DNA from 3 places in the Janthinobacterium sp. GW460-12-1-14-LB5 genome. Region 1 is predicted to be linked to each of the others. Evidence: predicted binding sites of a transcription regulator. Region 1 holds the regulator's gene; each other region holds the start of a gene.
The links. Region 1 encodes FNR, which switches genes on or off when oxygen is low (the NO sensors DNR and NnrR bind a similar motif). Its sites were predicted from a motif close to TTGATNNNNATCAA; they were not measured.
Positions count from the first base shown of each region.

Region 2: the regulator FNR is predicted to act here: its motif matches at 1,932-1,945, upstream of AC07X6_RS15990 (universal stress protein).
Region 3: the regulator FNR is predicted to act here: its motif matches at 2,746-2,759, upstream of AC07X6_RS17700 (serine protein kinase).

Region 1 covers NZ_JBWKYD010000013.1:68,026-72,538, reverse strand. Annotated here, with positions in the region: gene AC07X6_RS15105 (response regulator) at 1-2,281, opposite strand, end outside; gene fnr (fumarate/nitrate reduction transcriptional regulator Fnr) at 2,521-3,279, shown strand; gene AC07X6_RS15095 (FixH family protein) at 3,283-3,807, opposite strand; gene ccoG (cytochrome c oxidase accessory protein CcoG) at 3,910-4,513, opposite strand, start outside.
Region 2 covers NZ_JBWKYD010000014.1:82,843-87,355, reverse strand. Annotated here, with positions in the region: gene AC07X6_RS16000 (chemotaxis protein CheA) at 1-705, opposite strand, end outside; gene AC07X6_RS15995 (protein phosphatase CheZ) at 705-1,559, opposite strand; gene AC07X6_RS15990 (universal stress protein) at 2,027-2,494, shown strand; gene AC07X6_RS15985 (response regulator) at 2,649-3,293, shown strand; gene AC07X6_RS15980 (Crp/Fnr family transcriptional regulator) at 3,634-4,440, shown strand.
Region 3 covers NZ_JBWKYD010000016.1:94,139-98,651, reverse strand. Annotated here, with positions in the region: gene AC07X6_RS17705 (DUF444 family protein) at 1-657, opposite strand, end outside; gene AC07X6_RS17700 (serine protein kinase) at 660-2,642, opposite strand; gene AC07X6_RS17695 (chymotrypsin family serine protease) at 2,902-4,080, shown strand; gene AC07X6_RS17690 (hypothetical protein) at 4,251-4,513, shown strand, end outside.

The sequences.
Region 1 (4,513 bases):
GGATGCGCTGCTCGCCGCCGTCGTGCTTGGCAATCAGCGCCTGGTGCAGGGCATCGAACAGGCTCGAGCCCGTAATCGGCTTCATCAGCACCACGTCGGCCTCGGCCGCGCTGGAGATTTCCTCCAGGTGGTTGCGGGCGAAGGCGTTGACCATCACCACGATGGGCTGGCGCTGGCCGGCCGCCGCCTGGCGGATGGCCTTGGCCGTGGCCAGGCCGTCCATCACGGGCATGTGCCAGTCGGCCAGCACCACGTCGTACGGTTGCTGCTGCGCCAGGCGCTCGCGGTACAGCTCGATGGCGGCAAAGCCGGAATCCACTTCGTCGGCCAGCCAGCCCCATGCCTCGATCAGCTTGACGATCAGCTCGCGCGTGGTGCGGTTGTCGTCGGCCACCAGCAGGCGCAGCTGGCCCAGGGTGGGCGTGCGCCGCGTTTCGGCCGGCTGCGCCAGCATGTCGAACGGCACGCTGAACCAGAAGCGGCTGCCCTTGCCTTCGCTGCTGGCGACGGCGATGTCGCCGCCCATCATGTGGATCAGCTGCTTGCTGATGGCCAGGCCCAGGCCCGTGCCGCCGAAGCGCCGCGTGATGCTCTGGTCGCCCTGCGAAAACGCGGCGAACAGCTGCTGTTGCTGCAGTTCCGTCATGCCGATGCCCGTGTCGCGCACTTCAAAGCGCAGCCAGGCGCGGCCGTTGTCCTTCTCGGCCAGACTGACGGCCACCACCACTTCGCCTTGCTCCGTGAACTTGATGGCGTTGCCGGCCAGGTTGACGAGGATCTGCTGCAGCCGCTGGGCGTCGCCCACGAGGCGCCGCGGCACGTCGGGCTCGACGGCAATGGCCAGTTCCAGCTCCTTTTCGCCCGCATTCATCGTCATCGTCGTGGCCAGCGTGTTCATGACTTCGTCGAGGTCGAATTCGACGGGCGACAATTCCATGCGGCGCGCCTCGATCTTCGAATAATCGAGCACGTCGTTGAGGATGCCCAGCAGCGACTGGCCCGCCACGCGCACCATGGTCAGATACTTGCGCTGTTCCGTATCGAGCTTGGTATTTCCCAGCAGATACACCATGCCCAGCACGGCATTGAGGGGCGTGCGGATTTCATGGCTCATGTTGGCCACGAAATCGCTCTTCGCGCGGTTGGCCGCCTCGGCCCGGTCGCGCTCCTGCTCCAGCTCCGCCGCGCGCGCTTCGAGCTCCTGCTGCAGCCGGTCGCGTTCGCTCATCAGGCCGTTGAAGGCTTCCGTCAGCTGGCCGATCTCGTCGCGCTGCTGCACGGGTACGGGGGTGAAGCGGCTGCCGCTGGTGCGCAGCGCCTGCAGGGTATCGCGCAGGCGCACCAGGGGCGACAGCAGGCGCACGGTAACCCAGCCCAGCACTGCCGCGGCCAGCAGCGAGGCGAGGATGCTCCACAGCACCAGCCGGTACAGCACGCCATCGAACGGTTCGAAGGCGTCGTCGATGGGCAGCGAGGCGGCCAGCAGCCAGTTCACCGATTTCAGGCGCTTGAAGCTGTTGACGGCCGTAATGCCGCGGCTGTTGGTGCTGACCATGCTGCCTTCGCCATCGTCCTTCAGCAGCTGGGTCGTCGTCAGGTTGGCGTTCGGCAGGCGCGGCTGCAGCAAACGGCTGGTGTCCGGGTGCAGCACGTAGCGCGGCACGGCGCCGCGCGTGAGGATGAAGTAATAGCCGCTCTTGCCGATCTTTTCCGAGCGCAAACGGCCCAGCAGGTTGTCCTTGTACAGGCGCAATACGCCGATCACCACGCCGGCCACCTGGCCATCGGCGGCCAGCACGGGCGCTACCATCTGCACGATGGGCATGCCGCTCGATTTGCCCAGCATCGGTTCCGTGATCATGGGCTGGCGCGTGCGCAGGACGGTCTGGAAGTATTCGCGCTCGGCAACATTGATGCCGGCGCGCCCCGCCACTTCCGGCATGTCGGCCACGACGGCGCCATGCGCGTCGAGCACCAGCACGTCGTCGAACAGCACCAGCATCGAGCGGCGCGAATAGTATTGGCGCAACTGGGCGGGCTGGGCGATCAGTTCCGGCGGCTGCTGCCTGGCCGTCAGGGTGACGATCTGCAGCAGCATGGCCAGCTTGTCGTCGAGTTCGGCGGCGGTGCGGGTGATCAGGGACGACTGCTGGCTCAGCAGTACTCGGGTGAAATCGTCGCGCATGTGCTGCACCTGGATCATCGTGACCAGCGCGATCATGGCGATCGAGGTCAGGCTGGTGGCCAGCGCGACTTTTGCTTTGATGCCGAGAGGCTTCATGATTTCCTTTTCAGTACCGGGCGGCACAGGCGGCAGATAATGCTGTCAGGAATTTTCCTATCAATGCCCCAGCTTGGCAAGCGCCACCGCGCAAATTGCCCGCCCCGTACGGCCTTTTGACGATGTTGCCATATAATTAAAGTCGGAACGTCGTTTATTCAGCGAAATTGCGGTGAAATTGGCACACGGCAACCCTGTATGCAGTAAACTTGTTGTTGCATTTTCTAAAAGGTACCGACATGACTGAAGCGCTACTCACTCCAACCTTGCCCACCGTGAACGTGGAGGCGTTGCGTGCGCGATGCTCGACTTGCAGCATGCATCAATTGTGCCTGCCGATGGGCCTCGATGTGGGCGACATGGACAGACTGGACCAGATCATCGGCCGCCGCCGCAAGATCGTGCGCGGCGCCTCGCTGTTCCGCATCGGCGACTCGTTCCAGAACCTGTACGCGATCCGTCTGGGCCACTTCAAGACGTACCAGATCAATCCCGGCGGCGAAGAGCAGGTGACGGGTTTCCAGATGGCGGGTGAACTGCTGGGCATGGACGCCATCAGCGCCGACCGCCACCACTGTAATGCGGTGGCCCTGGAAGATAGTGAAGTGTGTGAAATCCCGTTTTCCAGCCTGGAACAATTGCTGGGCAACATGCCGACCCTGCTGCGTCATTTCCACCGCATGATGAGCCAGGAAATCACGCGCGAGCAAAGCGTGATGCTGTTGCTGGGCAATATGCAGGCGACGCAGCGTTTTGCCGCTTTCATCGTCAACCTGGCGTCGCGCTACGAGGCGCGCGGCTATTCGAGCAGCAAATTCCAGCTGCGCATGTCGCGCGAGGAAATCGGCAACTACCTGGGCCTGACCATCGAGAGCGTCAGCCGCTTATTGTCGAAATTCAAGAAGGAAGGCTGGCTGCGCGTCTCCAACCGTGAGATCGAGATCTTGCAGCCGGCCAAGTTAAAAGCTATTACGGCCGGCACCGACGTCTGCAAATAAGGCTTACAGCTCTTCATCGGCGTGCAGCGCGATGCTGCGCTGCAACGGCCAGGTCCAGATGCCGGACAGGCGCCACTCGCGCTTGTCGTTTTCCACCAGCACCTGCCAGCGGCTGCGCTCGAGCATCGGCAGCGTCACGGAAAAATTGCCGGCCGCATCGGGCTGCACCAGCAGCTTGATATCCTTTTCCGGCAACGTCGCATGCGCCAGGTGCAGCTGCAGCGGACCCTGGTACGCCTTGCCGAAGCTGTGCACGGAACCGCTGAGGCGCGCTGCAGCGACGTCATACGCCAGGCTGGTATCCATCGCCAGGTCGCTGGCGATCGTGTCGCGCTTCAAATCCTGGTTGATGGCCTTGCCCTGCTTGTAATAATCGCCCACCACCAGCGCATCGGGTTGCGTAAACGCAATATAGCCCATGAAACTGCCGACGACCACGGACAGGCCGGGACCGATCATCAGCAGCCATGGCCAGCGGTGCTTGTACCACGGGGCAACGGGAGGTTGCAGTTTCAGACTGTCGGACATGCTATTTCTCCTGTTTAAACGGCCAGTCCCCATGCGGGGACCGGCCTTCCTGCAACTTCGTGGCGGCGGCGAGGGCACCCGGTCCCCGTCCGCCTTTCCTTGTTAACGTGGCACGATGAATACCGCGCTTTCACGCACATGCAGCGACGGGTCGTCCAGCGATTGCAATTCGATCGCAATCTTGTTCGAGCCTTTCTCGCCGATGCCGTGCGGCACGCGCAGGCGGATCGGCCAGCCCAGCGTTTCCGTCGGCTGCAAGGTCACTTCTTCGCGCGTCAGCAAGGTCAGGCCCGGCAAGCCGGATGCGCTGATTTTGAAATGCTGGCTTTGCTCCGAGGTGTTCATGATCTGCAGGCGGTAGACGTTTTCGATCATGCCGTCTTCCACTTCGCGTCCCATCGAACCGCGGTCGCGGATCACGTCCATCTTCAGCGGCGTGCGCAGCGCCAGCGAAGTACACACGGCGATGATGATCAGGGCCAGGATGGAAGTGTAGATCAAGACGCGCGGGCGCATGGCGCGCTGGCGTATCTGCTTCGAATTGAAGTTGTTTTCCATCGCATGGTCGGTACTGTAGCGTACCAGTCCCCGCGGCCGGTCGACCTTGTCCATCACGGTATTGCAGGCATCGACGCAGGCGGCGCAGCCGATGCATTCATACTGCAGGCCGTTGCGGATATCGATGCCGGTCGGACACACCTGCACG
Region 2 (4,513 bases), on a different contig from region 1:
CGCGGCATGGCGCACTTCCGGACGCTCTTCGCGCCGTTCCGCGCCATCCCAGGCCTTGGCGGCCGGCTTGGCGGCAGCGGCAGCAGCGGCGGGCGCAGCCGCGGCCACGACGGCAGGGGCAGCGGCGACGGCGGACACCGGCGCGGCAGCGACCCGGCTGCCCTCGGGCACGACGGCGTTATACATGCCTTCCCAGTCCAGGCCATCGGCGCCGGCGGTGGAAACGGCAGCGGCAGCGGCAGGCGCCGCCACCACGGCTTCGGCAACGGGCGCGGCCACTTCCGCCACCACGGCGGCGGCTGGCGCAGGCGCATCCATGCCCTTGCCTTCGATGGCATTCGTCAGGATGTGTTCCAGCTCTTCCGGCATGGCCGGCAAGCTTTCCGGCGCAGAACCATTGGCCAGTTCCGTCAGCTGGTCGGCGACGAAACCGGACGCCTGCAGCGCCGCCTCGATGGCGATCGGCGTCACGGGCGCGGCGCCCGTGCGCAAGGCGTCGAACAGGTTTTCCGTCAGGTGGCAGGCCGCCACCAGCGCGGGCAAGCCCATGAAACCGGCGCCACCCTTGATGGTGTGGAAGGAACGAAACACGGCATTCAGTGTTTCCTTGTTGTCAGGATCACGCTCGAGGCGCAATAAGTGCTCTTCTACATTAACCGCAAGATCCATCGCCTCAACGACGAAATCCTTGAGCATATCGTCCATTAGAATCCCAAATCCGCAAGAAGGTCGTCTACATTATCCTGGTCCAGCGCCACCGACGGCACGGACGGGCCCTGCATCAGCGGCACCGGCTTTTGCGCCAGTTTTTCGCGAACCTCGGCCGGCGCGTTGTCGCGCAACAGCTGGGCCAGCTCGTTTTCCACCGTCTTGGTGATGTTGACCACTTTTTTGATCAGCTGGCCCGTGATGTCCTGGAAGTCCTGCGCCATCATGATTTCCAGCAAGCGGGCTTTTTCCGCTTCCGTCGCCTCGGCAACGGCTTGCGCGAACTGGCGCGAATCGCCGGCCAGGGCCTTGAATTCTTCCAGGCTCAGCTTGCCGTCGAACAGCGCCGTCCAGCGGCCGTCCATGTCCTTGGCCTTCTTCGACAGCACGTCTTGCGCCGGCATGCCTTCGTCGAGCGTGTTCAGGACCTTGTTGGCGGCCTGCTCCGTCAGGGTGGCGACATATTCCAGGCGGTCCTGCGCGTCGACGATCTGCGACGACGCTTCCGTCAACGCCTTGTCGTAGCCCAGTTCGCGCAGCGAATCGTGCAGCAGGCGCACGATGCCGCCCAGGCGCTCGAACATCGGCTTGTCGGACTGGTCGACGGGATCGGCCGCTTCGCCAGGCGCGGCAACTGCCGCGGGCGCCGCTTCCGCGACGGCCGGCTCGGCCGCTGCGGCTGGCGCCGGCACGGCGGCACTGGCCGACACGGAGTCGAACAGGGCGTCAAAATCGTCCTCCGCAATCACGGCGGGAGCGGGCGCGGCGGCAGGTGCGGGCTGAGCCGCTGCCGCACTTTGCGCAGATACTTCATCGAATAATGCATCGAAATCATCAGCGGCGTTGGTCATATCCCTGCTTCTCCATAATTTGTCAAAATTCCGCCTGAACTGTGCGTTTTACAGACTGATACCCACAATGTCTCGATTAAGATGATTTGAGGCAATACCGCTGCGATGGTGCGAGTGTAGCAGGGCGCCGCCCTGTTGGTAAATCTCAAAACGCGCTTCCTGGTGCAAAGCTTGTCCACAAGAGCTTTTCCGTCAGGAAATAAGTGTTCCTGCTGTTGTATTTTGAAATACTACCATTGGCGTGCGTGCAAGACCACGCATGACACAAGAAATCCTGCTCCCGGGCGCCTGCGCAACAGCGCCATACGGACATCGTTGCAGGTAAAACACGATCTTTCTGCCAATGTTGTCTATACTGAAGGTGCAGTTGTATTGATAATTATCAAGTCTTTACATGAATACAATGCTGCCGCCCCGTCTACAATAAGAGGCGTTGCGCGCGCTGAGTCACCGCCAAAGGACCTGCCATGTATAAGAAAATTCTGATCGCCACGGACGGTTCCACCGTCTCCAACTTGACGGCCTGTGCCGGCGTTGCCTTTGCCGAACAGATGCACGCCGATATCCTTGCCGTGTACGTGGCGCCCGAATACCAGTACCCGGTGTACATCGAAATCATTCCACCAAGCTATCCCAGCGAAGAGGAATACCGCATCGCCATGCGCAAGGCGGGCGCCGACCACTGGCAGCCCATCCTCGACGCGGCGGCCAAGCGGGGCCTGCAAGCGACGGGCTTGACGGCCTTTTCCGACAGCCCGGCCCTGAAAATCGTGGAAGTGGCGCAATTGCAGCAATGCGACCTGATCTTCATGGGCTCGCACGGCCGCAGCGGCTGGGGTCAGTTGCTGCTGGGCAGCGTGACCAATAAAGTGCTGTCGCACTCGAAATTGCCGGTGCTCGTGCATCGGCTGATCAAGGAACCCCCGACGAAATAAGGGGTCACATGGCCATGGGGCCGCCGCGGCCTGCACATTAAGAAAAAGGCAAATCCGCGGCCATTTCAGTTAAAATGACAATGTTTCTCGCTTCTCAACAATTGGCCGCCACGAAACGGCCAGAGCAGACTACACGCTTCCAGATTGCCCGCCTATGATACGTATTGTGATTGCCGACGACCACACCATCATGCGTGAAGGATTGAAGCGCATCCTCGACGGCGCACCGGATATCGATATCGTGGGTGAAGCCATCGACGGCTTCGAAGTGCTCAACCACGTGCGCCAGGGCGGCTTCGATCTGTTGCTGCTCGACCTGTCGATGCCGGGCCGCAGCGGTGTCGACCTGATCCGGCAAATCCGCAGCGAAGCACCCAAGCTGGCCATCCTGATCCTCACCATGCACGAGGAAGAACAATATGCGGTGCGCGCCATCCGCGCCGGCGCGCAAGGCTATCTGACCAAGGAAAGCGCGGGCACCCAGCTGGTGGGCGCCATCCACAAGGTGGCGTCGGGCCGTCCCTACATCAGCGCCGAGGTGGCGGAGCAACTCGTGCTCAACATCATGATGCCGAATGAAAGCTTGCTGCATAAACAGTTGTCGGACCGCGAATTCGAAGTCTTTTCCCTGCTGGTGGCAGGCAAGTCAATCACGGAAATCGCCAACAATCTGCACCTGAGCGTCAAGACCGTGAGTACGCACAAGACGCGCATCATGCAAAAGATGGGCATGAGCTCGCTGTCTGAAATGGTCCAGTATGCCGTCGCGCACCGCCTGCTCTCCCCCTTCAAGACCTAAGTCCAACGGCGCGCGCCCGCGCGTCGACTGTAGGAACAATCCTACTTCATCTACCACAGCTCCTACTGCCATATTCAGCCACTGCTGATATTAATTGCATACGGTTGTTGGCATACTGAAACCAGTAATCAAGTTGCTGGGAAGTTATTTCATCACACAGCAAGTCTTCAGCGAATTGAGCATTACCTGCCTGGACGCGCGCCGCCGGCCCTTGCCCGCCCGCCGCCCTGTGCACCCCGTCATTCAACTCTGAACTACCTGTCACCAGGAGATGAACATGCTGTCCACGCAAACGCCTGACACCCGCGCTGCCGCTCCATCGCTGCCCCCTGCCACTCCGATGGAAGCGGGGCGCCAGCGCCAGGGCCGGCTATGGTCGAACCTGAAGGAGGTGTGCGACCTGCTGCATATCTCCAGCGCCTGTACCATCGCCGCCGACGAACTGCTGTTCCAGCACGTGCAATTCAAGACGGGCCAGCGCGTGCACACCATCGGGCAACCATTCGACACCCTGTACATCGTCAACTCAGGCTTCCTGAAAACCGTGCTCATCGACGAATTCGGCAATGAGCAGGTACTCAGCTTCCCCATGAAAGGCGACATGCTGGGCGTCGACGGCATCCACTCGCGCCATTACTCCTCGGAAGCGGTGGCCCTGTCCGACTGCGACCTGATCCTGCTGCCGTTCAAGAAACTCACGGCCCTGGGCAGAGTCCACCTGGAACTGGAAAACGTCATGTATGGCGTGATGAGCCGCGAACTGGTGCGCGAGCAAGCCATGATCGGCATGCTGGGCGCCCTCAGCGCCGAAGCCCGCGTGGCGCGCTTCCTCGTCTCGCTGGCCGACCGCTTCGCGCAGATGGGCTACTCGAGCAAGCTGTTCAACCTGCGCATGACGCGCCACGAAATCGGCAGCTACCTGGGGCTGACCCTGGAAACAGTGAGCCGCACCTTGTCCGCCTTCAATGAAATCGGCCTGATCTCGGTCGATCAGCGCACCATCGGCATCAAGGATCCGGAGGCCCTGAAAACCCTGCGCCGCCTGCCGCCCTCGCGCTCGCGCGCCAAGCAGCTGGCCGCCGCCAAGCTGAAAGCCGATACGGCAGCGGCCGCCGACGCTTCGGCGCAACTGCTGGCCACGATTTAGCGCCACCCGATTCACGCCAACCGATTCCTTCCAGCTTGGCACAGGCTTGACCCGGCCAAGGCGCACCGCCTTG
Region 3 (4,513 bases), on a different contig from region 1:
GCGGTAGCGCAAGTCCTCATTGGTGAAGGGCACGGGCTGCGCTTGCAGGGCGCGCCGCTTGATCGCTTCCTTGACGGTGCGCCGCCGGTCCAGGCGCGAACGGGCGCCATGACGGTCCAGGCCGCTGCGCACCAGCCGCACCTCGTCGATCGCGCCCAGGTGGCGCGGCTTGAGGTGCGGCAGTTCGAAGGTGTCCCACAGCCAGTCGAGGATGTCGTCGATGGGGAATTCCAGCAGCAGGCGCACGGCGCCCTCGCCATCGCCGCCTTCGCCTTGCGTTCCGCTGCCGTCCGTGGCGGCGGGATGCGCCGGGCGCAGGATGTCGCCGGGCTGGCCGTCGCCCTGGCCTGCGCCCACGCTGTTGCGCGCGGGCGCCAGGCGGAAACGCGCATGTTCGAGCAGGCGCATGGGCACTTGCACCGTGCGCTGCTGCGGCCCGCCGATCAGGTCGGGCGTGGCGATCAGCTCGGGCAAGTGCGCCTGCACGGCTTCGCGCACTTTCTGGTTGTGGCGCAGCCAGTCGCGCGCGCCGCGCGAGAACAGCGCGTACCAGGGCCGGGCGAGGCCAGGCACGGCCTCCGCCTGCGATGGCGCGCCGGCGGGGCGTGCCGGAGCGCCATCCCGGTTGCCGCTGCCTGGCGTGGTCGTGGCGGACATGGCTATTCCTGCGCCAGCAAGGTGGTCACGTAGTTGAGCGCTTCGCGCGCGCTGTGGGCGTCATAGCCGTATTCGTCGACCAGGCGCTGCTCGACGGCAGAGATCCTGGCCCGCACATCGTCATCGGGGCGCTTGGCCGAACCGACCAGCCGCAGCACGTCGCGCCGCTGCTCGAACAGATATTGCTGGATGGCATCGTGCAATTGCGCATGGCTGCCCAGGCCAAACGCTTCGCCCCGCTTGAAGGCGCTCATGGCCTTGCGCACCACTTCTTGGCGGAAAGACTGCTTGCCCGAGTCGCTGATGTGGATTTTTTCTTCCACGGCGCGCAGGAAGCGCTCGTCGGGACGGCGCTCTTCGCTGGTGATGGGGTCGCGGATCTGGCGGTTGTCGAGCATGGCTTCGACTTCATCGAGATATTTGTTCAGCAAGTCTTGCGCTTCCTGCTCGAATGACACAAACAAGGCCTTGTGCACATCGGCCTTGACCCAGCGGTTATAGAAATCCTTGCGCGTGAGCACCAGGTAATCGACCCACTTGCGCTTGCGCCGCGGCTCGATGCGCGCATCGTTTTCGATGCCGTCCTTCAGGGCCAGCAGCACGTCCATGGTGGACAGGCTGTTGCGCTGGGCGGAAATGATGGCGTGCGACAGGGCATTGATGACGAAACGGGGCGACACGCCCGACAGGCCCTCGTCGGGCGCCTTGTCGCGCTCGCGCATGCGGCGGATGTCGGCAGGCTGCAAGTCGTCCACGTCTTCGTTGGCGTAGATGCGCAGTTTCTTGACCAGTTCGGCTTCCTTGTCGTCGCCTTCGGGCAGGCGGCTGAGGATGGCAAACACGGCCGCCGCGTGCAGCACGTGCGGATCGAGGTGCACGCCGCGGAAGGCGGGCGCGGCCGCCAGGATCAGTTTGCGGTAGATGCGGGCTTCTTCGCGGTAATTGAGCGTGTACGGCACTTGCACGATGACCATGCGGTCGAGCAGCGCCTCGTTTTCGCTTTCTTGCAGGAATTTGCGAAATTCGGCCAGGTTCGTGTGTGCGAGGATGGTTTCGTCGAGGTAAATCAGGGGAAAGCGCGACACCTTGACATTCTTTTCCTGCGTCAAGGTCAGCAGCAGGTAGAGGAATTCCCGCTTGACCTTGAGGATTTCGATCATTTCCAGCATGCCGCGGCTGGCCGCATACACGGCGCCCGACCACGACCAGGCGCGCGGATCGCCTTCGTCGCCGTACTGCGCCACTTTCGACAGGTCGACGGAACCGACGAGGTCGGCCAGGTCGGCCGTCGTGGGATCATGCGGCGCATACGTGCCGATGCCGCAGCGGCCCGCCTCGGACAGGTGGATGCGCTCGACGGGCATGCGCAGGAAGTCGCCCCCGTACTGCTCTTCCAGGCGGGCGCGGCAGTGGGGGCACAACTCGCCATGCAGCTCGGCATCGTAGCTGGCGCGAAAGTCGGCGCGCATGCTGTGCGGCACCAGGTGCAGCGGCGATTCGTGCACGGGACAGCCGGCGATGCCGTACAGCGCGCCTTCGCTGCTGTGGCTGTATTCTTCCAGCCCCCGCTTGAGCAGGATCACCATGGTCGACTTGCCGCCCGACGGGGGGCCCAGCAACAGCAGCATGCGCCGGCCCACCTCGGAGCCGGCGGCGGCCGCCTTGAAATAGGCGGCCACGCGGTCGATGGCTTCGTCGATGCCGAACAGTTCGTCGTCGAACAGGCGGCAGCGGAAGCGCCCGCTGTCATCGGTCTGGCCATTCCAGCGCATCATGTCCCACAGGTACTGGTGCGCGCTGCGCGTCAGCAGGGCCGCGCGGCCGGGCAGGATTTGCTCGATGAAGTCGGCAAAACTGCCGCGCCAGGGGCTGATGCGGTGTTTTTCTGCCCAGGCCGCCATGCCGTGCATGAAACCCGCATGCTGGCCAGCGCCAGCGGCCTGTTCGGCGCCGTCGCCCGCGGGCGCGTCGTCGTGGCTTGTCATCCCTGGACTCGTCATCGTTTCCCCATCCATACCGTTGCTGCCGTGACGCAGGCCCAGTTCCAGCCTGCCAGCCAAGTATACGGCGCGGCCACTGTCCACACGCCTGATCTGGCTCAACCTTGACGAGGGAACTATTTTTATCCTCGCTGCCCTCATTAAGAAAGGGCAGCCATGCGCCAGTGCAGTTCAATCCAGATCAATACCGGCTGGCGCGGCCCGTCCACACTGGTGGTTTGCGACGACCCACGAGGAGAACACGATGACAGGCATTGAGAACGGTTTCAGCGCCCCGCCGGGCAGCAGCGGCAGGGGCCAAAGCGCGGACGATGAAGAGGCCGTCGGCCAGTTTGCCGTCCCCGGCGAAGACGACAATATGATCGAGAGCGCGTCCGTCGCGGAGGTGCCCGACGCCCTGAGCGGCGTCAGCATGGAATTGCTGGAAATCAAGCGCAGCATCGAGGACGGCATGCGCCAGGGTATCACCCAGGCGGGCGGCGTGCGCGCGGCCGATGCCTTCAGCGACGGCGGCAATATCCAGGGCGTGTCCATCGGCCTGGGCGAGGGCGCCAGCGACAGCTCGTCCGGCGAACCGGGCTTGCCTGCGCTGACCCTGTACGTGGCCGAACCCACCTCCGTCGACCGCGCCAAGGCGGCCATCGTGGGCGCCATGGGCGTGCGCGCCGCAGCCAGCGACAAAGTGCCCGTCAACATCGTCGTCACGGGCGTGATCGATGCGCAGCCGCACCGTTTCCGCTTGCGCCCGGCACCGGGCGGCGTGTCGGTCGGGCATTTCCGCATCACGGCCGGCACCATTGGCTGCCTGGCCGTGGGGCGCAGCGCGCCGCGCGACGGCCGCTTGATGATACTGAGCAATAATCACGTACTGGCCAATTCCAACGGCGGCGTGTTCAACGATTGCATCGTGCAGCCTGGCCCCATCGACGGCGGCCGCTGCCCGCAAGACCAGGTGGCCGTGCTCGAACGCTTCGTGCCCATCAATTTCAGCGGCGGCGTCAATTATGTCGATTGCGCCACCGGCTGGGCCTGGCCAGACCGCGTGCGGCCCGAACTGGTCTACCTGAGCGGCGGCGTGCCCGCGTACTTCCGCATCAGCAATGCGCTGGTGGCGCCCGCGCTGGGCATGCTGGTCGGCAAGTCCGGCCGCACGACGCAATTGACGCAGGGCCGCATCACGGGCCTGGGCGCCACCATCAACGTCAATTACGGCAGCGGCAGGATCGCGCTGTTCCAGGACCAGATCGCCATCACGGGCCTGAGCGGGGCCTTCAGCGCGGGCGGCGATTCCGGCTCCTCCATCTGGACCTGGAACCAGCAGCGCAATCCCGTCGGCCTGCTGTTTGCTGGCGGCAACAACATCACGTTTGCCAACCAGATGCGGCGCGTGGTGGTGGCGCTCGACATCAATTTATACACTTGAGTACGCCAACAGGCAGCGGTGCGGCCCCGCCGCGGCGCCTTGCCCAAGGCGGCTTTTTGTACGATGATGATCTTGTCAGGGGGCAGCAGTCGCGCATGGTTGCGTCCGGCGAAGGGCGCCGCAGCACCGGGTGGCCGGGTGTATCATGGAGTGGATCAGGAGGGTGTGTCATGTCAAACAGTAAATTCGCACAATCGCCATATGCCGTCTTCGAGGACGCCGCCATGCCGTATTTGCCGGATGAGGCTCTTGTCCATGCCCCGCCGCCTGGCCGCCTGGAAGCGGCAAGGCGGCGCAACGAGCGGGCGCTGATGGCCATCGACGGCGTGGAAGGCGTCAGTCTGGGGCAGACGGCCGTGGGCGGGGAAGCCCTCGTCGTGTATCTGCGCGACTCGTCCGTCAAGCGGCGCGTGCCGTTGCAGGTCGACGGTTA